Regions from separate parts of the Chloroflexus aurantiacus J-10-fl genome, predicted to be linked through region 2. Evidence: riboswitches for the same ligand, from Rfam matches in the RefSeq annotation. Region 2 holds a riboswitch; each other region holds the start of a gene.

Region 1 (8,106 bases), 580 kb from region 2:
AAGAATAGCTTCGGCCAGCGCAGTTGCATCGCCAATTGGGACGACCTTCCCCATACCGGTCATCAGTGGTGGCTGGCGTACACCGGGTAGGTTACTGGCAACCGTTGGTGTGCCGCAGAGCATTGCTTCGACCTGTACCAGACCAAAGGTTTCGGTTGAGTTGAGCGATGGCACGACCAGTACATCGAGATTTGGAAAAAACGCTGCCATCTCCCGTGGATCGAGGGTGCCGAGAAATGTCCAGTGATCGCGAAATTGGGCAAATAGCGGTGCCAGCCGTCGAGCGTATGCCTCTTCGCCGAGGACATGTTCGTGCGGCCCGGCAAAGAGAACACGTGCCGTCGGATACACGGCCAGGATGCGCGGGAGTGCTGCCAACAGCACTTCAACCCCTTTTTCAGCCGCCAGGCGGGCAGCCATGCCGATCACCGGCCCCTGAAGATTCCAGCGTCGGCGAAATGCGTCAATCTCTGACTCCGGAATCTCGGCTACCTCAACCGGCGGCGGGATGATAGTCACTTTTGTGCGCCAGCGCCGAAGATACGGTGAGTGATCGGCGAAGTCCTGCGTATACGCTACGATGCGAGTTGCCAGTGCAGCAGCCGCCTGATTGGCAACGTCAACCACGCGATTGGCTACCCGGTTCAACATACCGGGGGGTAATTTCAGGTCACTGTGGTATGTCAGCACAACCGGCTGTTTCAAGAGACGACCGCGTAACGCCAGTCCCGGTGCATCAAACTGCGGCAAATGGAGACTCATCGCATCATGTTCGAGAGCGAGTCGGGTTGCCAGCCAGCCAAATGTTGGCATCAGCACACCCTTGCTAATCCGGGCCAGGACTGGGGCACGAATCACACGCACACCATCGAGCCATTCAAGCTTTGGCAGACTCGGATCGTACTGCGAGGTCAGCACCGTCACCTGATGACCACGACGGGCCAGGCCACGAGCCAGTCGTTCAACATAGATGGTAAGACCACTGGTGTAGGGACGATAGTAGGTCAGGGCACAGAGTATTCGCATGTTCTGTCGTGAAACAAAGAACGAGAGGCAATTAACCTCTCGTTACGGACTTCATCTGGAGGCGACGGCGGGAATCGAACCCGCGAATGGCGGTTTTGCAGACCGCTGCATTACCACTTTGCTACGTCGCCATCGCCCGTATTCTAGCACAGGCCGGCTATCCGTGCAACTCGGACATCAGTCCGGCAAAGACTGTTCCAGTGTACCAGGGTGATTTGGAACTTGTATAGGACTCTACGCATCACCACGCAGCCGACGCAGTTCTGTCTCGACCAAAGCCCCAGAGAGACTTGATAGAATTGAGGCGGCATCGTAGCCGATTGCCCCGCAGGTATCAACTATCGATACCAAACACATCCTCTTCTGCAAGGGCCTGAACCAGACCGAAGTTCCGGCAGGAAACTCCCTCCCTATCCTCGTTCAGCAATTGCACCAACCTTTGCCCCTACCACGCGCACCAGTTCGGTTGGTGCTAATCCGAGAAGTATGCCCCGCTTTCCGGCATTGACATACACGACCGGATATTGCAGTGCAGACTCATCGAGGTACGATGTCCACCCTTTTGCGGTTAACGCCAACGCACCAATCCCGCCAATTTGTAAGCCGGTCAGACGCTCGACGTCGGCGCGCGGGAGTAGATCAAGCGATTTGACGCCGATCAGCGCTGCCAGGCGCTTCAGTGACAGTTGTGCGTCAGCCGGAACCATTGCCAGAATTGGTCGCACACCGGCACCACCAACAACGAGGGTCTTGAATACCTGACTTGCCGGCACCCCGATCATCCGGGCAATTGTTTGCGCGTCGTATGCATCGTTGTATTCGTACTCATGCACAGTGTACGCGATGTGATGACGTTCAAGAAGACGCATTGAGTTCAGTTTGGTAGTCATAGGTGTCACTCAGGGTGTCAGTCTGATCAGAAGGCAGGGGAAGCGTAATCAAGAACGTTGTACCGCTACCGGGCTGACTGGTAACGGCAATCGTTCCATTCATTAGGAGACATAACCGGTGAGCAATGGCCAGACCGATACCGACACCACTGGATCGCTGCGTGAGTGGTTCATCGAAGCGGGTAAACGGTGCAAATAGCAGATCGAGTTGTTGTGCAGTCATGCCGACACCGGTATCACTGATGTTACAGATCAATAATTCAGTTCCATCATCACTTCGCCGAATTGTAACGATGAATTTGATTTCGCCCTGCCGGGTGAACTTTACGGCATTATCCAGGAGGTGCAACAACACCTGACGAACCTTTTTACGGTCGATGTGAACAACCATCTCAGGGTCTGGTTGTACATCAACCACGAGGCGATTCTGTTGCTGTTCTACCAGTGGCTCAATCGTGGCGCAAACCTCTTTAATCAGTAACCCGATTGGCCATGGTTCATAATTCAACGGAACATCACCGGCCTCCAGCCGCGCCAGTTCGATGATGTCGTTGATCAGGCTCAACAACTGCCTGGCCGCAGCCTGAATGCGCTCCAGCCGCTCACGCACCTCATCAACGGCGAGTCGCTCATCAAGCACATCTTCATGTAACAATTCACTATAACCAATAATCGTGTTTAACGGTGTCCGTAACTCGTGGCTGATGTTTGTCAGAAACGCACTTTTGGTACGGGTTGCGAGAGCAGCTACAGCCTGAGCATCTGCCAATTCTTGCTCAAGTTCGCGGATGCGCTGTTGCTGGATTGTGATCCGATGCTGGAAATATTGCCACAACCCGATCATCAGAATGATGGTAAGGATTGTTAGTACTACACCCCACCCTCGATATTCCCATACCACACCATACACGAGAAATAACATAATGAACGGCGTTCCTGCAATGAGGAGCCGTTTAGCCACAGGCAACCGCAACCACTGTGTCAGCAGCCTTCTGGAACGTTTCAAGGGTGCCCTCTATCCGGTGCCGATGACGCCTATACATTATATGTAGTAGATCAGTGCATGCGCAACCGGATGAGTCATAAAAAAACTATTAAAAAAACAACCCATACGCCATACTATTCTGTCATCAGTCTGTTCAGAAAATCGCGGATCAGCTCGCTCTGCGCTGCGACATCGGTCAGGAATGCGTCATGCCCGGCATCGGTGGTAATCAGATGGGTTGTGAATGAACGACCGGCAGCTTGCGCGGCTGCCGCCATCTGATACGTTTCTGCCGGTGGGTAGAGCCAATCGCTGCTGTACGCCAGGGCCAGAAAACGGGCACGGGTCAGATCAAAGGCGGCTGTCAGCGATCCATACCGTGCTGTCAGATCCCAGTTGTCCATCGCCCGCGTGATCACCAGGTACGAGTTGGCATCGAAGCGGTCGTTGAAGCGCGCCGCCTGATGTTCGAGGTAGTGTTCGATAGCAAACCGTGGCCCTAAATCGAGCGCATCACCATCAACCCGACGGCCAAACCGCTGTTCCAGTTTTTCTTCGCACAGATAGGTGATGTGACCGAGCATGCGGGCTACTGCCAGCCCATCACGTGGCGCATCGCTATCGTAGTAATCACCGCCTCGCCAGCGCGGATCGGCCATAATTGCCCGCCGACCGATATAGTTCCAGGCCACAGTCTGGGGGCTAGAGCGGGCACTGGTAGCCAGCAGGATGGCGCCACGCACCCGTTGCGGATACTCTACTGTCCAGGCCAGTGCCTGAAATCCACCCATCGAGCCACCCGCCACGGCAAGCAGGGTATCAATGCCCAGCGCATCGATCAGACGCTGTTGCGCATGCACCATATCTTCAATGGTGATAAGGGGAAAGCGTGAACCGTAAGGTCGTCCATCAGACGGGTGTGGACTTGACGGGCCGGTTGAGCCACGGCAGCCGCCGATCACATTTGAGCAGATCACGAAGTAACGATTGGTGTCAAACGGACGACCCGGCCCGATCATTGCGTCCCACCAGCCGGGTTTGCGGTCGGTTGGACTGTGAAACCCGGCAGCGTGGGCATCGCCAGACAGAGCGTGCAGAATCAAGATGGCATTCGAGCGATCCGGAGCCAGTTCACCGTAGGTTTCATACGCCAGAGTGATCGGACCTAACGTCGCTCCGCTCGTAAGGGTCAGGGGGGTTGTCCAATGCATCCGTTGAGTACGCACAATGCCAACCCCCTCTGGGGTTGGCGCCTGCACAATTGCTTCCATATTGTCGTTGCTCCTTGCCGGTATCAGAGAGCAGCGACGCCGTTGTCGTTGCTCTCTGATCCAACACTATGATGGGGTTCCTGCCAGGGCATGATCAAGATCGGCCAGAATATCGTCAATCGTCTCCAGGCCAATCGAGAGCCGGACATAATCGTCGGTCACGCCGGTCAGCAATTGTTCTTCCGGCGTCAACTGGCTGTGGGTGGTGGTTGCCGGATGGATCGCAAGGCTCTTGGCATCGCCAATATTGGCGAGGTGCGAGAAGAGCCGTAACCGCTCAATGAAGGTACGTCCGGCGGCACGCCCACCCTTCAGGCCGAAGCCAACAATCCCACTCTGCCCACGCGGCAGATATTTCTGAGCCAGGGCATAGCTTGGATGGCTGGGAAGACCGGGGTAGTTGACCCACGCCACTTTGGGATGCTCACTCAGATAACGGGCCACTGCCAGCGCATTCTTGCTGTGTCGTTCCATCCGGAGTGGCAACGTCTCCAGCCCTTGCAGGAACAGGAAGCTGTTAAATGGGCTAAGCGCAGCCCCAATGTCGCGTAGCCCTTGCACTCGTGCCTTGATAATGTACGCCAGGTTGCCGAAAGCCTGGGTATAGATCAGGCCGTGATAGCTCGGATCGGGATTGGTAAATTCGGGAAAACGGCCACTGGCTGCCCAATCAAACTTACCACTGTCAACAATGATGCCTCCGATAGCCGTGCCATGACCACCAATGTACTTGGTTGCCGAGTGAATCACAATATCGGCGCCGTGCTGGATCGGTTGCCACAGGTACGGTGTGACCGTGGTCGCATCGACGATGACCGGCACACCCTGCGCATGCGCAATTGCGGCAATGCGCTCCAGATCGAGCACATCAAGCCGTGGATTGCCGACTAATTCGAGGAAGAAGGCTTTGGTACGCCCATCAATCGCAGCGGCAAAGCCATCGTAATCACGGGCATCAACAAAGCGAGTCGTAATGCCTAACTTTGGTAATGTATGACGGAAGAGGTTGTAGGTGCCGCCATACAGGTCAGAGGATGCGACGATATTGTCGCCACTTCCGGCCAGGTTGAGAATAGCCAGCGTTTCAGCGGCCTGCCCCGATGCCAGCGCCAGCGCACCTACTCCGCCCTCCAGTGCCGCCATCCGCTGTTCAAAGACATCGGTGGTCGGATTCATAATGCGAGTGTAGATATTACCAAACTCTTGCAGATTGAACAGGCGTGCTGCATGGTCTGTGTCTTTGAATTGATAGGATGTGGTGGCGTAGATAGGAACAGCTCGCGACCCAGTGGTCGGATCGGGGGTTTGGCCGGCATGCAGGGCGAGAGTTTCAAAACCGGTGAAGCGCGGAGCATCAGACATAACAACCTCCTCAAAACAGATAAGCCAGATTGCAGGCAACAAAAACGCCCTCAACGTGCGATGAGGGCGTGAAATCGTTGCACTAAGCCGTTCTTCCACGTCGCTCATCTTCCAGAACACCTCTGCCGGACTTAGCACCGTTCGTATGCGGCGACGCATACGAGGGTTGCTGCGGTTTCAACGGGCCGGTCCCTCCACCGCTCTGGATGAGTGCGTGTGTGTTGTTGAGGTACATTGATGGTGTCGCCTGCACCATACAACGGTATCCAATATAAACTATGCGACGTATCTTTGTCAAGTATTTTGGGGAGCGTATTCCCGATGCGCGACCAGATAGTTTTTGGACGATGCGTGGTTCACGGTTTTGCAAACCGTATCACTTCGTAAGCAGGCACCAGCATCGCCATTCTTTTGCCTTGACAAAGCATTTACTATTAGGTAGGATAGATATGGAACCCATATCTGAAGCTACATATAGTCACCGTTGCACGTATACCGAATTATTGCTGCAACCCTGATCGCCGTCACTGTGTCTGTTGTGAGGTGATCAGCAGGGATCGCTCTTCGATAGAGGTTGTCCGGCTTGGTGCATCTGAACCGGTCAACAAGGAGTGAGTGTGAAGATCGCCGGTAATTACACATTTGCCGCCAGTCGTGAGGAGGTGTGGGCCGCACTGAATGATCCAGAGGTATTGGCTCGCACCATCCCCGGTTGTCAACGTCTCGAACAGGTCGGCGAGAATGAATATGAAAGTACGTTGAAGATCGGTCTGCAAGCCGTTCGTGGTGTGTACAGTGGACGGGTCAAGATCGACAATCTGCACCCACCTGAGTCATACGAAATTCATGTTGATGGAAAAGGAAGCAATGGCTTTCTGAAGGGTTCTGGTAGTATTCAGCTTCGCGAAGAAAACGGCCACACGATCCTTGACTACGGTGGCGAAGCACAGATAGGTGGCACAATTGCGAGTGTTGGTCAGCGGTTGCTCGATGGTGCTGCCAAGACGCTTATCTCGCAGAGTCTGAAGGCGCTGGCAGCGCAGATCGAAGCTCGCCGCGCCGGTGGATCGGGCAGTGAAGCTGTTGCCGAGCCGGCGGCAGCACCTGCTGCACCTGAGACACCTCCGGTGGCAGCACCTGTCGAATCGGCGACGGAAACGTCAACCACTACATCTGCACCGGCTTCAGCGCCTGCTGCATCGACATCAGCACCTGCCGCCGAGGTAAGGGAAGCACCGGCCTCAGCCCAACCGGAAACACCATCGTTCCGCCGCACGATTCACGTGCCGGCAGGAGAAGGGCTTAGCGAAATTGATGTCGCTCTAGGAGTAGTAGAGGATTTTCTGAAAGAGCGCCCATGGGTGCCCTGGGTGATCGTCGCCTTCTTACTCGGCTATCTACTCGGTCAACGACGCTGACCAGGTGACACCATCACAATAGCTTACCTGATCGGGCGGCACCACTCACGACGCTGTCCCGCCGTTTTCGCCCGTCATAACATTAGTCTGGTTGTTCGTTTCGCAGACAACGAGGAGGTTGGAGAGTGACAACGATTACGGTCACGGTCAATGGTGTTCGCCATACCAGCGAGGTCGAACCCCGCCTGCTGCTGGTTCATTACCTGCGCGAGCATCTGAATCTGACGGGTACCCACATTGGGTGCGACACCAGCCAGTGTGGTGCGTGTGTGGTTCACATTAACGGGGTCAGTGTGAAGTCGTGTACAACGTTGGCCGTTCAGTGTGATGGTGCCGAGATTACCACCATCGAAGGTCTGGCTCAGGATGTTCAGTTGCACCCGTTGCAAGAAGGTTTCTGGGAGAAGCACGGCTTGCAATGTGGTTTCTGCACCCCTGGCATGATCATGGCTGCTGCCGATCTGCTCAAACGTAACCCCAATCCCTCCGAAGAAGAGATTCGCCACGGTCTTGAAGGTAATCTCTGTCGCTGCACCGGGTACGAGAATATTGTCCGTGCCGTGCGCTACGCTGCCGAGAAGATGGCAGCAATGCAGGCCGCTGATTAATCCGTCCGACAGAAGTTCACACAGAACCTAGTGAGGAGTCAAGGATGACCGCTACCGAAATGAAGGAGCGATTGGTTGGACGGGCGCTCAAGCGCCGTGAGGATCCGAAGCTGATTACCGGCCACGGCAATTACCTCGACGACATCAAGCTGCCGGGAATGCTCCATATCGCGCTGGTGCGTAGCCCACACGCCCACGCGAAGATTGTCTCGATTGATGCCAGTCGCGCTCTGGCAATGCCGGGTGTTGTTGCGGTGTTCACCGGCAAGGATATGCTTGACATAAATCCAATGCCGGCAGCATGGCAGGCGGCTGGGGTGAAGAATTATCCGGTTCCGCCACGTGCCCTGGCAGTCGATAAGGTAGCACTTGTCGGTGATCCGGTGGCGATGGTGGTTGCCGAAGATCGGTATATTGCACGTGACGCTGCTGATGCAGTTGAGGTCGAGTACGAGCCGCTGCCGGCAGTTGTCGATGCGCGTAAGGCGGTTGAACCCGGCGCCCCCCAGATTCACGAAGCAGCTCCCAACAATATTGTGTTTGAAT
Region 2 (8,106 bases):
AAGCGCTGTTTCATGCCTTTGGAATAGTGACTGACCAGATCATTCCCACGTCCATCGAGACCGACGCGCCGCAGCAAGGCCGTCAGATCAAGATCGCGGACATTGAAGAGACGGGCAAAGAGGCGCAGATTATCGGCGGCGCTCAACTCCTCGTAGAGATTTGGTTGCTCGAAGCAGACGCCAATCCGGGCCTGGACCTGCTTGGGATGGCGGGACACGTCAATTCCCAACAAGAGGGCCCGCCCGCTCAACGGGCGGAGCTGGCCGGTCAGCATCTTCACCGTGGTTGATTTACCGGCTCCGTTTGGTCCCAGAAACCCAAGGATTTCGCCTCGTTCTACCGTGAAGCTGATGTGATCGACAGCGAGCAGATCACCGTAACGGTAGGTCAATGAATCGGCAACAATGGCAGGTTCAGACATCGCATCCTCACGCAAGACAAAAACCGCCGACACGATGCCGGCGATTAGTGGTGACGCGAGTCATTATAATACCGTCTTTGCTGACTGCAAGATGGTGTAAGGATATTTCTGCGAGAAATTATCTTAATCCATCGGTAGCAAAGCGTATAACACTGCATGCATCTCATTGACAGAGATGCCTCTACCACGGCGTTGACAGGCTAGGCGACAGTGACCAGCGTTTTGGCGCAGTGCCGCACGGTCGGCGCAGAGTACGGCAGGTGCGGAAGCATGGCTGCCTTACTCCAAACCATGCGTTACGGACAACCCAACCGGGAAACCGTCTCCACATCGGTGGGTGATACCACGTCGTTCTCCTACCCGCACTCAGGTCACCGCCGTGATAATGCGATCACAAGCGATGACTGACACCAGATTTGAATAGAACACCAAACACTTCGCAATCTTGTCAGAGATGCTGCGACCACGATGTTGACAGGCCAGGCGACAGTGACCAGCGTTTTGGCGCAGTGCCGCACGGTCGGCGCAGAGTACGGCAGGTGCGGAAGCCAAGCTGCCGCACTCCGCAGATGCGATCTGTGAGATTATTCGAGCAAACGCTCACGAATTGATGAAACCGGCTTATCATCCCCCTCCCGACCACGTTCAAGGTCAAGCATCAGCAAAACTGCCGTTATCAGATACGGTGGCATACTGGCGTTAAAGTACGAACCGGCACTGATATTCACCAGCAAAAACAGGGCCAGTGCTGCACTCTGCCGCACCCCAATCCCGGTCAGCATACTGAAAGCCACAATGATTTGACCGATGGTCAGCACCCATGCAATCGGTCGGTAGAACGGAATGGCAAAAAAGCGCAGATAAGCGGCACTGAAACTGTGTGGGTCAATCTCGGACAGCCGTTGTTCAAAATGTTCGCGCAGAACTGTAGAGGTCATCCATCGGCGGGTAAGTTTGTGGTACGCCCCATACGCAAAGGTTGCCCCGAATACATAACGTAATATCAGTAATGTGATGCGGCCTATCCGTTGCCACGGGATTGAGCGTCTCATTGTTCACCTCCGTGCGAAGCGCGTTGCCCAGAAAGTATAACACTTTTTGACACAAATTGTGTTTATATGTCACAACATAAAAATTAAGTATTTGATGAGAAACCTGCCATTGCCATCACTGATCCGGTATGATAATTGGTGGAACGCTACACAGATACTGAGCTAACAAGAGGTGTTATCGTTATGTCTATTCGGCGCATTGCATTAATTGTCGGAGCTATCATTGTACTGATTGCCGGCGGCTTGATCGCGTATGTCTTTCGACCGCCAGAGGCGGCAAGCGGGCCACTGGAAGCGGTACCGCTGGCTCTGCCAACCACAGCTCCTACGTTAGCTGCTCCTACCGCCGTTCCCACCGCTGCGCAGGATGTACCTACCGTCGCTCCGGCGGCTACAGAAACTGCGGCACCGGAGGCCACTGCAACGACACCTGCTGCAAGCAGCGGACCGGTCCTCCAGCTCTTTGCGATTGATCAGAACCGCTCTGAAGCACGTTTTCTGATCGATGAAGTTCTGCGCGGTAGTCCGATCACTGTGGTCGGCGTAACCGATCAGGTTGCCGGCCAGATTGCGCTCGATCCCAATTATCCGCAAGCGGCTCAGGTTGGTGTGATCCAGATTAATGCCCGAACCCTGACCACCGATAACGAACTTCGTAACCGGGCCATCAAGAATGCCATTTTGCGTACCAATCAGTTTGAGCTGATCACATTTACGCCACGAGTGATTACCGGTTTGCCCGACACGGTAACAATTGGCGTACCGTTCGAGTTTACCATTGAGGGTGATCTTACGATTACCGATGTAACCCGTCCGGTAACGTTTACCGTCACCGTGACTCCGGTGAGTCAGAGCGAGATCAGTGGCCTGGCCACAACCACCATTCTTTATCGCGACTTCAACCTGACCATTCCCGATTCACCGTCGGTGGATACCGTAGCCGATGAGGTACGGCTGGAGTTAGAATTTGTAGCAACCCTGATCGGGTAATTGACGAGTGATCAGGCAGTCGCTATAATAACGCGAGTTTTATAAGGCATCAGATCAGGAGCCGATTATGAGCGTGCAGAGCACCCGCGGTCGTCGTGTGAAGACGGCAAAGCAGAACAACCTTCTCTACTTGTATATTGCAGTTGGCGTCGTTGCAGTGATTGCCATTACGGGTCTGGTCGTCCTGCTGACTCGCAACAACACCGAGGTGAAGGCGCCGACAGCGCCGGTTGGACGGACGGAAGAGGGATTTTACTATAAAGGTGATCCAAACGCAGCGGTCAAGGTAATCGCTTTCGAGGATTACCAGTGTCCGGGATGTGCCTACTTCAGCCGTAATCTGGCCCCTATCCTTGAGCGCGACTACATCAATACCGGTCGGGTACAGTTTATCTATCACGAACTTCCGCTCACCAATATTCACCCCAACGCCGTTGCCGCCGCCGAAGCCGCCCGCTGTGCCGGCGATCAGGGTAAGTATTGGGAAATGCACGATCAGCTTTTTGCCAACCAGAGCCTGTGGGCCCAGCTAAGCTCGCCGCTGAATGTGTTTAGTGGCTACGCAGGACGTATCGGTATCGACCGGGCGGCATTTGACGCCTGTATGCAGGCCGGCACGCACCGCGAAGCAATTCTGGCCGCCGCCCAAGAGGCCGCAGCCCTCGGTGTGCAGGCGACGCCGTCATTCAGCGTCAATGGTCAGATTGTCGACTCGGGTCGCCTGTTTACCGCTATCGACGCAGCGTTACGAGCGGCGGGACGATAAACAACACGCCACTTCCTGACAGAGGTGAAGAGTCTGTGAGATCCCGCTGTCAGGAATGTGGCGACGATCTTCAGGCAGAGCAGAGAGAAGTTATCTCATACCTGTGCGAGTGCTGTACAGAGATAACTTTGTCATTCTTTGCCGGGATTATCTTGACGCGCTGTCGCTGTCGGCCTATAATGGGCCGGCTTTTTCGATACGAGTGAGGAGCACGCAACCGTGCAGAACCGTAACATTCTAGCGCTTATCATCACGATCATTGCGACTGGTCTGGCACTGGCGATTAATTTCGCACCCAACAACACCTTCCTGGGCCGCGATGTCAGTGTGCGGCTTGGGCTTGACTTACAGGGTGGGATTCAGGTGCTGTTGCGCTCAGCCGATCCCGATGCCACTGCCGACGAGATTGCCACGGCGGCGCGTGTTATCGAGCAGCGGGTTAATGGTCTCGGTGTTGGCGAAACGGTTGTTCAGCAAGCGGGAAATAACCGCATTATTGTTGAGCTGCCAGGGGTAGCCAATCCCGAACAGGCTATCGAGACCCTGCGCGGCACCGGCCGGCTCGAGTTCATCGACTCGCAAGGGGAATTCCTGGCCGACGGCGCCATTGTGCGGACATCGAGTAGCCCCATTCCGCCACCTCAGTTGCTCGAAAGCAGAAACATTACCGATCCTACCACCCTCGGCCCTATCTACCAGAGCATTACTGATGGTGCCGATCTGGACACCAGTGCCGTACAACCGACCTTCTCGCAGGGTGGCACCCTCGGCAGTCGTCCGGCCGTCTCGTTTGCCTTCCGGGGTGAGTCAGCACAGCGGCTGGCATCCTTTACCGCAGCGAATGTTGGCCGGCCAATGTGTATTGTGCTCGACAACACAGTTGTGAGTTGCCCGGTGATTAATGCTGCGCTGACGGACGGTTCTGGAATCATTGAAGTGAGCAACGAGGACGAGCGAACCCGTATCTTCAATCAGTTGAAATACGGTGCCCTGCCGGTACCCCTGGTAGTCGAGACAAGTCGTACTGTGACGGCAACCCTCGGTCAGGAGAGTGTACAGGCCAGTATCACTGCAGGAATTATTGGGCTGGCAGTAGTCGCTATCTTCATGATCTTGTTCTACCGCGGCCCAGGATTGATTGCAACGGTGGCGCTGCTGATTTACACGATTATCAGCTTCGCGATTTACCGTCTGATCCCAGTCACCCTGACTCTGCCGGGCATTGCCGGTTTCATCCTTTCGATTGGATTGGCGGTTGATGCCAACGTCTTGATCTTCGCCCGTCTACGCGAAGAGTACCGTCGCGGTCGTGACATTCGCAGTGCGCTCGAACTAGGGTTTGTCGAGTCGTGGCCAGCCATCCGGGACTCGAGTGTTTCAACGCTGATTACCAGCATTGTCCTGTTTATGTTTGGCAACAGCTTCGGCGTCAGCCTGATTAAGGGCTTTGCCCTGACCCTGGGACTTGGCATCGTCGTTAGTCTGTTTACGGCGCTTGTTGTGTCGCGAACCTTCCTGCGGCTGGTACTGCCTCTGTTCAGCGATGAACGAGCCTGGTGGTTTGGTGTAGATCGCCGCGAGCCATCACCAACGGTACAGACCGCCGCGTAACAGGAAACGAATTCGGTCGATCACACGGACACCGCGCAATACTGGAGTAACGCCTGTATGGAACATCTCGTCCGCCGTCGTTATTGGTGGTTTGCCTTTTCACTGCTGATTATCTTGCCCGGCCTGTATATGCTCTTCCTGCACCCGTTGCTGACGACGGGACGACCGGGAATTGGCTTACGACCGAGCATTGACTTCGCCGGTGGCGCATTGTGGGAATTGCGCTTTCCCGATGTTACGCCTGAGACATTAAGCACCGACCGGATCGCGCAGGCTTTTGCGGAGGCCGGCTTCGAGAGCGCACAGGTTCAGCTCAGCCCAACGGTGATTGACGGCCAACCGGTAGCTGCCGCGCTGGTGCGAACACGACCATTGAGCGAGTCTGACCCAAATGCCGAAATCGATGCCGTTACGAAAGCCCTGACCGACGCTTTTGGCACAGTCAGTCGTGAGCGGCTAGAGAGCGTTGGGCCAACAGTCAGTGCCGAGTCAACGCGCAGCGCTATCATTGCCGTGCTCGGGGCTTCGTTGATCATTCTGCTCTACCTGACATGGGCGTTTCGCAAGGCGCCACATCCTTTTCGTTACGGTGTCTGTGCCCTGATTGCGATGCTGCACGATGTGTTAGTCGTGCTAGGCATTGCTGCTATCCTGGGAGCTACCATCGGGTTAGAGGTTGATGCTCTCTTCCTGACGGCCTTGCTCACCACACTGAGCTTCTCGGTACACGATACGATTGTGGTGTTTGATCGCATCCGTGAAAATCTAATCAATCGTCATCCCGCCGAGACGTTCGATGACATCGTGAACCACAGTCTGGTGCAAACCCTGCCACGGTCGATCAATGCGCAGTTGACGACCTTCTTCACCCTGACAGCGCTGCTGCTGTTTGGCGGCGATACCATCCGCAATTTTGTCTTAATCCTGCTTATCGGGTTGGTCAGCGGAACGTACTCGTCGATCTTCAACGCGGCGCAATTGCTGGTGGTGTGGGAGCATCGCGAGTGGCGCAACTGGTTTAAGCGTGGCCGCCAGGATGAAGTAGAGGTTCGCTCAGGAGCATAGAACAGAGTATAAAAGTTACCTTCAGTACGGGGCAGGTTCGCGACCTGCCCCTTTTCTGTCACCGGCAACAACGACGTGAGTGAAAACCTGGCTTCTGTACGCCAAAATACCCCGACACACTGATCGTATCGGAGGAATGGCCCAGCCGCGTGCAGTATAGATTGAGGTGTGAGGCGATACTACTTGCTGCAAACCCGCAATCATGCTATAATCGCAGACAACGTTCGCGTGCGGCGCCATGGTGCGTCGGCGAACTTCAGATGCTCATCGAGATGGGCTGAGGGACTGGCCCGATGACGCCCGGCAACCCCCGCCAGGGAAGGTGCCAAATCCAGCGGCAATGGATATCATTGGCCGAAAGATGAGAGGAACGAAGTCTATCGGAGCCTCTCGCCGTGCGAGTGGCTCCATCTTATTGCGACGCCTATGGAACTCCGCACAGTCTGGTGGGAAAATGACGCAGTCTGCCTGATCGATCAGCGCAAGTTACCACACACGATGGAGGTTGTGCGCTGCACCGATCTGGCAGCAGTTGCATACGCGATTCGGAGTATGCAAGTACGTGGTGCACCAGCCATTGGCTGCACTGCCGCATACGGTATGGCCCTCGTCGCGCAGCAAAGTGTTGCGCTTACCCCTTCAGCACTCCTGACCGAACTCGTCCAGGCCAAAGCAACGCTCGATTCGCAACGCCCAACCGCCGTCAATCTGGCGTGGGCCACCAGCCGCATGCTCCGCCGGGCGGAGGCGGTGGCAAGCGAAGGAGTGGAAGCGATCAAACACGCGCTGCACGCTGAGGCAGAAGCGATCTTTGCTGAAGACCTGGCAATGTGTCACGCCATTGGTGAGCATGGGGCGTCATTGATCCCGCCACGAGGTCACGTCCTCACCCACTGTAACGCTGGTGGGCTGGCAACAGCCGGTTATGGTACTGCCCTGGCCCCGATCCGCACCGCCTTTGCCCAGGGGCGGCCTGTCCATGTCTTTGTTGATGAGACGCGGCCATTCCTGCAAGGTGCCCGATTGACGGCGTGGGAACTCTTGCAAGCCGGCATTCCGCAGACGTTGATCACCGATAATATGGCTGCCTTTATGATGCAGCGTGGGCAGATAGATTGCGTGATTGTCGGTGCGGATCGCATTGCAGCTAATGGGGATGTCGCAAACAAAATTGGTACATATGGCCTGGCAGTACTCGCACGCTACCACAATATTCCCTTCTACGTCGCTGCACCCTCTTCAACCATCGATCTCGCGACAGCAAGCGGCGCCGATATTCCGATTGAAGAGCGTGATCCTGCCGAAGTCACCCACATTGCCGGCGTAGCAATTGCGCCCCAGGGTGTGCGAGCTGCGCATCCGGCTTTTGATGTGACACCAAACGAATTGGTGACAGCGATTATTACGGAACGGGGCATCGTGCGACCGCCATATCTGGCCGCATTGCGTCAGCTTGAGAGTGGGCGATGAGCAGGTTCGGAGCACTGTTACCGGCCTGTCAGCCACTCTTGCGCGGTGGTCTCCCTCACCAGAGCCTGGCGCAGGCTGCACAATTGATCTGTCGCTATCAACCGCAAACGCCGGCATGGCCACTCCCGCCTCCCCGGACACTGGCCGATACCCCATTCGCTCTGGCAGCGCAGGGCTTGCCGGGCATTCAGATTGATATTGAGCGTGACCGTTTGATGGTCGATCAGGCTATCCTGGAGCAGGAAGCAACAAAGGTGAGTCTGGCATACCTGCGCGGCGATACACAGCCGGCTGCCCTGACCGGTTCGGCCTACACCGCGTTGGAAGAGATCTTGCGTCGATTGAACGCAGAAGACCGCCAACCCCTACTGTTGAAATATGAGACCATTGGCCCGGTGAGCCTGAGTCTGGCTTTAACCGATGATCACGAGCGACCACTGGCTTACGATCCGGGATGGCGCGAGATCATTCTCCAATTCTGTAGCCTGCGCGTCATCTGGCAACACGAACAAGTCCAGGGCTATGCAGATCATCGTCTGGCAATGATTGAGGAGCCATTCCTTGATGCGCTCTCCACACCGTTATGTCCATTGACCTGGGAGGATGGCCTCGACATGCTTAACCGCTTTCTGGCCGACTTACCTTCCTGGCGTGGCATCTTTCTGAGCGGTCACGTGCGTTGGTCAGAGATACTGCATTTGCCGGTTGATGTCATCGGTCTGCATGTAAC
Region 3 (8,106 bases), 2.1 Mb from region 2:
CCGGTAACAATTGCAACCCGGCCGGTTAACTTGCCCATTCCTACCTCCAAAACGTGCGATTTTTGTTCCTGGAGCCGGCAACACCAACGCTGGGTGCCGGCTCGTAGCCTCACAATTGTAGCACACCTACATTCGCTCGAAGATCGCAGCAATCCCCTGCCCACCACCGATACACATCGTGACCAGGGCATAACGGCCACCGGTGCGGTGTAGTTCGTGAATTGCTTTGACGGTCAAAATACAGCCGGTGGCGCCAATCGGGTGACCGAGGGAGATACCACTACCATTGGGATTCGTGCGATCAGGCGGCAACTCCAGATCGCGGATCACAGCCAGCGCCTGCGCTGCAAAAGCTTCGTTGACCTCGAAAAGATCAATATCACTGATGCGCAAGCCGGTGCGCTCAAGCAGGCGTCGTACAGCCGGTACCGGGCCAATCCCCATATACTTTGGCTCAACGGCTGCGTGGCTGTAACCGACCAGACGCGCCAGCGGCTTGTAGCCACGCCGCTCAGCGGTGGCCCGATCCATCAGCACTACCGCCGCTGCTGCATCATTGATGCTCGAAGCATTGCCGGCCGTCACCGAACCATCCTTCAGAAACACCGGGCGGAGCTTGGCCAGCTTGTCGATGGTCGTATCGCGGCGTACCCCTTCATCAACCATGAATTGGGCGGTACCACCCTTGACCTTAATCTCAACCGGCACGATCTGATTGGCGAAACGTCCTTCGTCAATCGCCCGCGCTGCGCGCATATGGCTCTCGTAAGCCAGTTGATCCTGATCTTCGCGGCTGATTCCCCACTTTGCCGCCACGTTTTCGGCAGTTACCCCCATATGGCAATCGTCAAACGGGTCGGTTAGGGCACCGACCATCATATCGACGACCTTTGAATCATTCATACGGGCACCGAAACGCATGGCCGGCAAGCTGTACGGGCCACGGCTCATACACTCGGCACCACCGGCAACGGCTGCTTCAGCATCACCTTGCAAAATGTATTGGGCCGCCGACACGATAGCCTGCAACCCACTACCGCAGAGCCGGTTAAGCGTTAGGGCTGGAGTCTCTACCGACAGACCGCCGCGTACCGCCGCATAGCGAGCCAGATACATATCATGCGGTTCGGTATTGATCACGTGCCCGAAGACCACATGACCGATTTCGTTTGGTTGCAGGCCAGAGCGGGCAACTGCTTCACGGGTAACCAGTGCCGCCAATTCGGTTGGCGGAATATCCTTCAAACTACCACCAAATGTGCCAATGGCCGTGCGCACGCCGCTGAGCACCACGACCTCTCGCTTCTCGCTCATGACGACCTCCTTGCGACGGATCGCCGGGCGACTCCGCCAGTTACTTGCCGAACTTCAAGGAACACGTACAATTATATCAGGATTAGCAACAAGGAATGGGTTGAGAAGATCTGTCATCGTTCATCGTGCCAAACCACGCCCGATCATTTCGATTTCGGCGGGGAGTAACCCGACTGTAACTTCATGTGGTATATTTCACACACTTCATACAACAGATTTCCTCATCAACCCAGCAGGAGGTCGGGCATGGTTCAACGCAGCGCAGCGATGAGCAATGTAGCGCTAAAGGACAATCGACAGGTCACCATTCGGGCACTCGTGGAAAGTGACCGGGCAGCGCTGACAGAATTTGGCTTAAGTCTTCCCAAAGATGATCTCCTCTATCTGGAAGAAGATTTTACCAACCCCGAAATTATTACCCGCCTGGTAAATGCCTCGTTCGCCGAAAACTGGCGGCAGATGGTGGCCATTGCCGATGATGGCTCAATCGCTGCCTATGCATCAGCACGCCGGGTACCGGGCTGGTCGAACCATGTCGCCGAACTTCGCCTGCTCGTCAAGCCGGGATGGCGGCGCTGTGGCCTTGGCATGCAGATGGCGCAGGCCATTGTCGAAGCAGCTCGTGATTTAGGTGCGCAAAAGGTGACAGTAGCGATGTTAGCGGCGTTGAAAGCCGGTCAGGCCATCTTCTCGCGCCTGGGATTCGCGGTTGAAGGTCAGTTGACACGCCACGCCATTGATCGCAACGGCGATCTGCACGATGTGGTGATTATGTCGGCGTTTTTGAAGGTGTGATCATCCAATACAGGCAGCAACAGTCTCACGTCTCATCTCTGGCACAGTGGCAGGTTACGAACCCGATATTAAGAGCGGCTCTTTTCCCTGTCAATGTTTTACGGAGATTATGAATGAAACGTTTTTTGAGCGTATTACCCAACGACGTAAAACGGCCATTGCGTAATGCTCGTGACTTTGTGATTAGAGTGAAAAACCTGATGTTATACCAGGGCAAAAACCATTTTTGCCCTGTTTGTCAGAAATCATTACGTGCATTTGCACCTTACGGTCGGTCACGCCGTAAAGGTGCTTTGTGCATTTATTGCGGTTCTTTAGAGCGTCATCGGCTATTATGGCTCTATTTAACCCAAAAAACTGACTTGTTTGATGGCAGACCAAAGGATGTTCTTCATATTGCGCCAGAACCATGTTTCAAACCAATCTTTCACCAAAAGCTAGGGTCTGGTTATATCACGGCTGATCTGAACGACGATCACGTGATGGTAAAAATGGATATCACGAATATTCAGTATCCTGATGCGTCCTTTGATGTGATACTGTGCAGCCATGTTCTCGAGCATGTGCCAGATGATCGAAAAGCCATGCGCGAGTTCTGGAGAGTCCTGAAACCAACCGGTTGGGCAATCCTGTTAGTGCCGATTATGGCCGAAGTGACGTTTGAGGATCCCAGCATTGTCGATCCACAAGCACGATTTATTGCCTTTGGACAGGAAGACCATGTTCGTGTGTATGGACGAGATTTTCCCGACCGGTTACGTGGGGCAGGTTTTACTGTGCAAACAACCACGGTTACCGATCTCGTCCCCGACCCTGAAGCAGCCGTGCAGATGGGTTTAACCAAAGATAGTGGAGAGATCTACTTTTGCACAAAACTTCCCGGGTAATTGTCTGTGCTTCCCCCATTGACAACAACCTGTTCCCCTGCTATACTCACCACCAATTGCAGAACGCTGCACTCATCCAGAGCGGTGGAGGGACCGGCCCTGCGAAACCGCGCCAACCCGGCGGAAGTGAACCTGACGGGTGGCAACTCCGGCAGCATAAAGCTGGCAGATGAGAGGAGAGCGGCGTCTTCCCGTTAATCGGTAGAAGAACGTCATCTGACCTCTCGTCGCCTTGATGAGAGGTTTTCTTATGGCTATCGATCAGTTTACCGGACCCAGTACGGCCGCAGTTCACGCGGGTGAACCGCGTCAGCGTGCATTTGATGCCATCACCCCACCGGTTGTTCACAGTGCCACCTACACCTTCCGTGATAGCGCTGAGTTGATCGCTTTCCAGTCAGGCGACCTGGAGCGTGAAGAGTACGGTCGCTACGGCAATCCGACTGTACGAGCCGTTGAAGCGCGATTAGCCGCTCTCGAATCACCAACGGCACCTGCCGCAGCACTGCTTTGCGCTTCCGGGATGAATGCATTAACGACGGTGATGCTGGCACTTCTCCCATCAGGAAGCCACGTTATTCTGACCGATGACGGTTATCGGCGCACCCGCCAGTTCGTGCGTACCATGCTGGCCCGGCTGGGTGTGACGCATAGCGTTGTAGCTGCCGCCGATCCTGCCGCGATTGCGGCTGCTATCGAGCCGGGACGCACTCGCCTGATTGTTACGGAAGCGCCTACCAATCCTTACCTGCGGGTGATCGATCTGGCTGCCGTGGCAAGCATTGCCCGCGAGCATCGGATTAAGACGCTCATCGATGCCACCTTCGCTACCCCCTACAATATGCGGCCACTGGAATACGGGATCGACCTGGTGGTGCATAGCTGTAGCAAATATCTGGCAGGTCACAACGATCTGCTGGCCGGTGTGATCATTGGTCGGCCACCCATCATCAGTGCGCTGCGCGAAACTCAGGGTATCCTCGGTGGTATCTGTGATCCGCATACCGCGTATCTGCTCGGTCGTGGGTTGAAGACCTTCGCCCTGCGCATGGAGCGCCACAATCACAATGGTCAGGCAGTAGCCGAATTTCTGGCCCGTCATCCACGGGTAAGCCGGGTGCATTATCCGGGATTACCCGAACACCCCGACCACGCCGTCGCCCGTGCCCAAATGCGCGGCTTTGGCGGCGTTGTCTCATTTGAAGTAGTCGGCGATTTGCAGAGTGCCATGGCTGTGGTCGACCGGTTGCGTCTGCCGTACATTGCACCGAGCTTTGGTGGTGTTGAAAGCCTGGTTGAACAACCGGCACTTATGAGTTACTATGAATTGAGTAGTGAAGAACGGCTGGCGGTGGGTATTCGCGACAACCTCATCCGCCTTTCGTGCGGGATTGAGGATGTGAGTGACTTGATCGCCGATCTGCAACAGGCTCTTGCCGACGAATAACCTATGCATTCTACCCTTCAGCGCCGGCTCGCTGCCGGCCAGATTGTCGTTACCGGCGAGATTGCACCGCCAAAGGGGGCGGCACGTAGCCATCTCGAAGCATTGGCCCGCAACATTCGCGATTATGTCGATGCGGTCAATTTGACCGACAACCAGCGCGGTATTGCCCGCATGTCGTCGCTGGGTGGGAGTGTCATTTTGCAACAACTCGGCATTGAGCCGATCATGCAGATGACCTGCCAGCATCGCAATCGGATTGCCCTGCAAGCCGATGCGCTCAGTGCAGCGGCCCTTGGTGTTCGTAATTTACTGGCAATGACGGGTGACCATCCCCGGATTGGCGACCATCCAGAGGCCAAAAATGTCCTCGATCTCAATTCATTCCAACTGATCCGGGTCTTACGCACGCTACGCGATCAGGCGACGTTCCAATCCGGTACGCCGCTCAAAGAGGCGCCACGATTCTTTATCGGCAGCGTCGCGAACCCCAATGTTGAACGGGCTGCCCGCCTTGAGAAAAAGATCGAGGCCGGTGCCGAATTTGTCCAAACGCAACTCATCTTCGATGTCGGGCGATTCCGGCAGTGGATGGCCGATGTACGCGCAGCCGGTTTACACCAACAGGCGTATATTCTGGCCGGCGTGATGATCTTGCGTCGACCGCACTCGGCCATCTACCTGCGCGATCACCTGCCCGGTACCCTTATGCCGGAGACGGTGATTGAGCGAATGCAGCGGGCTACCGACAGCGAAGCGGAAGGGATCACCCTGGCTGCCGAACTGGTCAACGAGCTACTCAGCGTAGAAGGTGTGGCCGGCGTTCACATTATGTCGGTTGACTGGACGCGGGCGATTCCACGGGTCGTGGAACAGGCCGGTCTGTTACCCCGGCCACCGGTACCGTCAACCGAAGAGAATGTGCTATAACATATGTAGTACATGCTGATCGATGAAAGTACCACTATGGCTATCATTTTAAAATCTCCTGCCCAGATAGAACTCCTACGTGCTGCCGGTCAACTGGTGCGGCAGACGTTTCAGGTGCTGCGTGAGCATATTCGGCCAGGGGTAACGACGGCTGAACTCGATGCAATTGCCGAAGAGTTCATTCGCTCGCACGGGGCCGAGCCGGTATACAAAGGGTATGTACCCGCCGGACGGCGGAACTACATTCCCCCTTTTCCAGGCACGATCTGCGCTTCGATTAACGACGTGATTTGTCACGGTATTCCGAGCAAGCGTGATCGCCTCCGCCAGGGTGATATTGTCGGCATCGATATCGGGCTACGCCTCAACGGCTGGATCGGCGATGCGTGCGAGACCTTTGCTGTCGGCGAGGTTGATGATGAGACGCAACGACTCCTCGACGTGACCCGGCGTTGCCTTGAATTGGGGATTGAGCAGGCACGGGTAGGCAACCCCTTGCGGGCAATCGGTGCCGCAATTCAGCGCCACGCTGAAGCGAATGGCTTTTCGGTGGTGCGCGAATATACCGGTCATGGCCTGGGGCGTAATCTCCACGAAGAACCGACCATTCTGCATTACGACGATCCCCAGCAGACCCGCAAAATCGTCGCCGGGATGGTGTTCACAATCGAACCGATGATCAACGCCGGCACAGCCGCAACTAAAGTTGATCGCGATGGCTGGACGGTGCGCACTGCTGATGGCAAGCGGTCAGCGCAGTTCGAGCATACGCTGGCTATCACCGAAGAAGGGCCGATTATTCTGACGGCCTGAGCAGGAGGGGGATCAACGATGACGCTCGAAGAAGCTTTGATCGCAGCACTCGCTGCCGGTGATCGATCACGTGCCATCGAGATCGCGACCGAGTTGCATGCCCGTGGTATCGATGTACAGGCTATTGAGGCTGCACTGGCTGCCCAACCTCAGCTTGAAGAGCAGCTTTGGGCAACGCTCAACGAAGTTATCCCGATTTCACGGCGCGCACTAAAGCGACGAGCGATCCGTGCCGCCGAAGAACGGGATTGGGGGAACTGGGAAGAAGGGCGTCGTCGTTGATCTGGAGAAATGCGTATCCTGCGCTCTCACCCGACCTGCTATTGCACCCGGTAGATGACGATGGTCTGCTCACCACTATCGTCGCGAAGCATGATTTCTACCTGATCAGGACGGAGTAATCCACGCGACAAGGGATCGTAATTCGGCACACCCTCGATATAGTAGTAGTAGACGTTGCCCTCGTAGTGGAAACCCCGCACATTACTTGAGCGCACGAAAACTCCTGGTTTGACTTCGATGACGGGATCGATGATCAATCCGCTAAGACGACCCTGAATTTCATCGGTCAACCGAGACAAATCCGGTGTCGTGGTCAACGACGGGCGCGGTGGTGCGGATAACAATAGCCAGACAAGTACGCTTAGTAGCAGGCACAACTCTAACCCCACCATGATAAAAAAGAGGTTAGCGCGACCTGATCGCCAGAGATTCGTTATGGTTATTCGCTGCTCTGCCCCAACCGACGCCATTGGCTTGATCATGACGATTTCCTTGTGCACGTGACTGGATACCGGTTCTTGTGACTGTCATGCAGGCCAGGAAGTTAAGTGAGTATAGTGTAACAAACCACCGTAACCAATGCCATAGGTCTTCGGTCATATTTTGCTGAGAATAATCAACGTATCTGAAAGAACGTATCTCACCACTCTACCGTTACCGATGCCAGATGTGGCCGAAGATATGACATCAAGTGAGTTTCGCGATCAGAACTACACCACCACCCGACCAAAGCGCATCAGTTGCAACAATCTTTTAGATGAGAGGGTCTCATTACTGTCGAAACAGATACGGTACAATCTCTTGTGGAGTTTTCTCGTCTCACAAGCATTTTCTGCACAATGCCTGCCTGTAGCGCTTAATAGACGTACAATAGCTCTGTAAAGTTCCATCTATAGGATTATTGCGATGAATCGGCGACTGTTGGATCTCTTGCGAGAAGGTATTGCCCTGCTGGGTGGTGCACTTGGCGGTTTACTCGTGGTGCGGCTGGTGCTGAAATTGCTGGCCGCCCGACCCGACAGCCCGGCGGTGACCTGGCTCTACCATCTGACCGACCCTATCGTGGCAGCACTGGCAATGATGGATCGCGATCAACCTCGTTTTGGGGCAATTCTGGAACTGAGCACGCTAGCAACCCTTGTCTTGATTGTAAGCCTGACGGCCCTGATCTGGGTTGGCCTGGGAAGGATGCAGCACCAATGAGTGAGCAAATTGCGACAATCTTAAGCTGGTTACTCGTCATCATGTTGGTTTGTTTGACGCTTGCGGTTACGGTGCTCTGGCTGATCTGGCAACGGTTACGAAACCTGAATGTACCGCCGGATGCCGGTTTTTTTGAAACGATGCATTATCTGCCCATCGCACTGCCCATTGCCCTCGATTTGCTCGATTTTGGTCTTGACATTCTGGCAGCTCCGGTTAGCTGGCTGCTACTCGACCGACTGGGCTTGCGCGGCTTACGCAATAAAGCTGCGGTTGAAGCCCTCATTCCATTGACACAACCGATTCCTGTCTTCACACTGGGCTGGTTTATTGCCCGTCTGACCGGTTTGGGCAAGACGATTCTCGAAGAACAACGGCAATAGGCGCGAGTGAGGGGTAATGATGCATGCCCCTCACTCTACGGCACATTACCCGTCC

The links. A riboswitch is a leader RNA that binds a small molecule or an ion and turns the genes downstream of it on or off. The one in region 2 is predicted to bind S-adenosylmethionine.
Region 1: another riboswitch for S-adenosylmethionine. It lies ahead of CAUR_RS18225 (homocysteine synthase); the one in region 2 lies ahead of mtnA (S-methyl-5-thioribose-1-phosphate isomerase).
Region 3: another riboswitch for S-adenosylmethionine. It lies ahead of CAUR_RS07610 (trans-sulfuration enzyme family protein); the one in region 2 lies ahead of mtnA (S-methyl-5-thioribose-1-phosphate isomerase).

The regions. Positions count from the first base shown of each region.
Region 1 is NC_010175.1:4,649,213-4,657,318, reverse strand. It holds gene CAUR_RS18250 (glycosyltransferase family 4 protein) at 1-1,026, opposite strand, end outside; tRNA gene CAUR_RS18245 (tRNA-Cys) at 1,083-1,157, opposite strand; gene CAUR_RS18240 (aminoacyl-tRNA deacylase) at 1,437-1,916, opposite strand; gene CAUR_RS18235 (sensor histidine kinase) at 1,882-2,877, opposite strand; gene metX (homoserine O-acetyltransferase MetX) at 3,036-4,172, opposite strand; gene CAUR_RS18225 (homocysteine synthase) at 4,239-5,534, opposite strand; SAM riboswitch class I at 5,636-5,747, opposite strand; gene CAUR_RS18220 (SRPBCC family protein) at 6,152-6,952, shown strand; gene CAUR_RS18215 ((2Fe-2S)-binding protein) at 7,078-7,560, shown strand; gene CAUR_RS18210 (xanthine dehydrogenase family protein molybdopterin-binding subunit) at 7,605-8,106, shown strand, end outside.
Region 2 is NC_010175.1:4,067,395-4,075,500, reverse strand. It holds gene CAUR_RS15955 (ABC transporter ATP-binding protein) at 1-422, opposite strand, end outside; gene CAUR_RS15950 (DoxX family membrane protein) at 1,007-1,474, opposite strand; gene CAUR_RS15945 (YceI family protein) at 1,658-2,464, shown strand; gene CAUR_RS15940 (DsbA family protein) at 2,532-3,230, shown strand; gene secD (protein translocase subunit SecD) at 3,450-4,841, shown strand; gene secF (protein translocase subunit SecF) at 4,899-5,906, shown strand; SAM riboswitch class I at 6,168-6,274, shown strand; gene mtnA (S-methyl-5-thioribose-1-phosphate isomerase) at 6,333-7,376, shown strand; gene CAUR_RS15920 (uroporphyrinogen decarboxylase/cobalamine-independent methonine synthase family protein) at 7,373-8,106, shown strand, end outside.
Region 3 is NC_010175.1:2,011,869-2,019,974, reverse strand. It holds gene fabG (3-oxoacyl-[acyl-carrier-protein] reductase) at 1-38, opposite strand, end outside; gene CAUR_RS07625 (acetyl-CoA C-acyltransferase family protein) at 127-1,314, opposite strand; gene CAUR_RS07620 (GNAT family N-acetyltransferase) at 1,561-2,109, shown strand; gene CAUR_RS07615 (class I SAM-dependent methyltransferase) at 2,223-2,996, shown strand; SAM riboswitch class I at 3,066-3,172, shown strand; gene CAUR_RS07610 (trans-sulfuration enzyme family protein) at 3,247-4,443, shown strand; gene CAUR_RS07605 (methylenetetrahydrofolate reductase) at 4,447-5,370, shown strand; gene map (type I methionyl aminopeptidase) at 5,407-6,183, shown strand; gene CAUR_RS07595 (hypothetical protein) at 6,202-6,465, shown strand; gene CAUR_RS07590 (hypothetical protein) at 6,504-6,947, opposite strand; gene CAUR_RS07585 (YggT family protein) at 7,372-7,668, shown strand; gene CAUR_RS07580 (hypothetical protein) at 7,665-8,051, shown strand.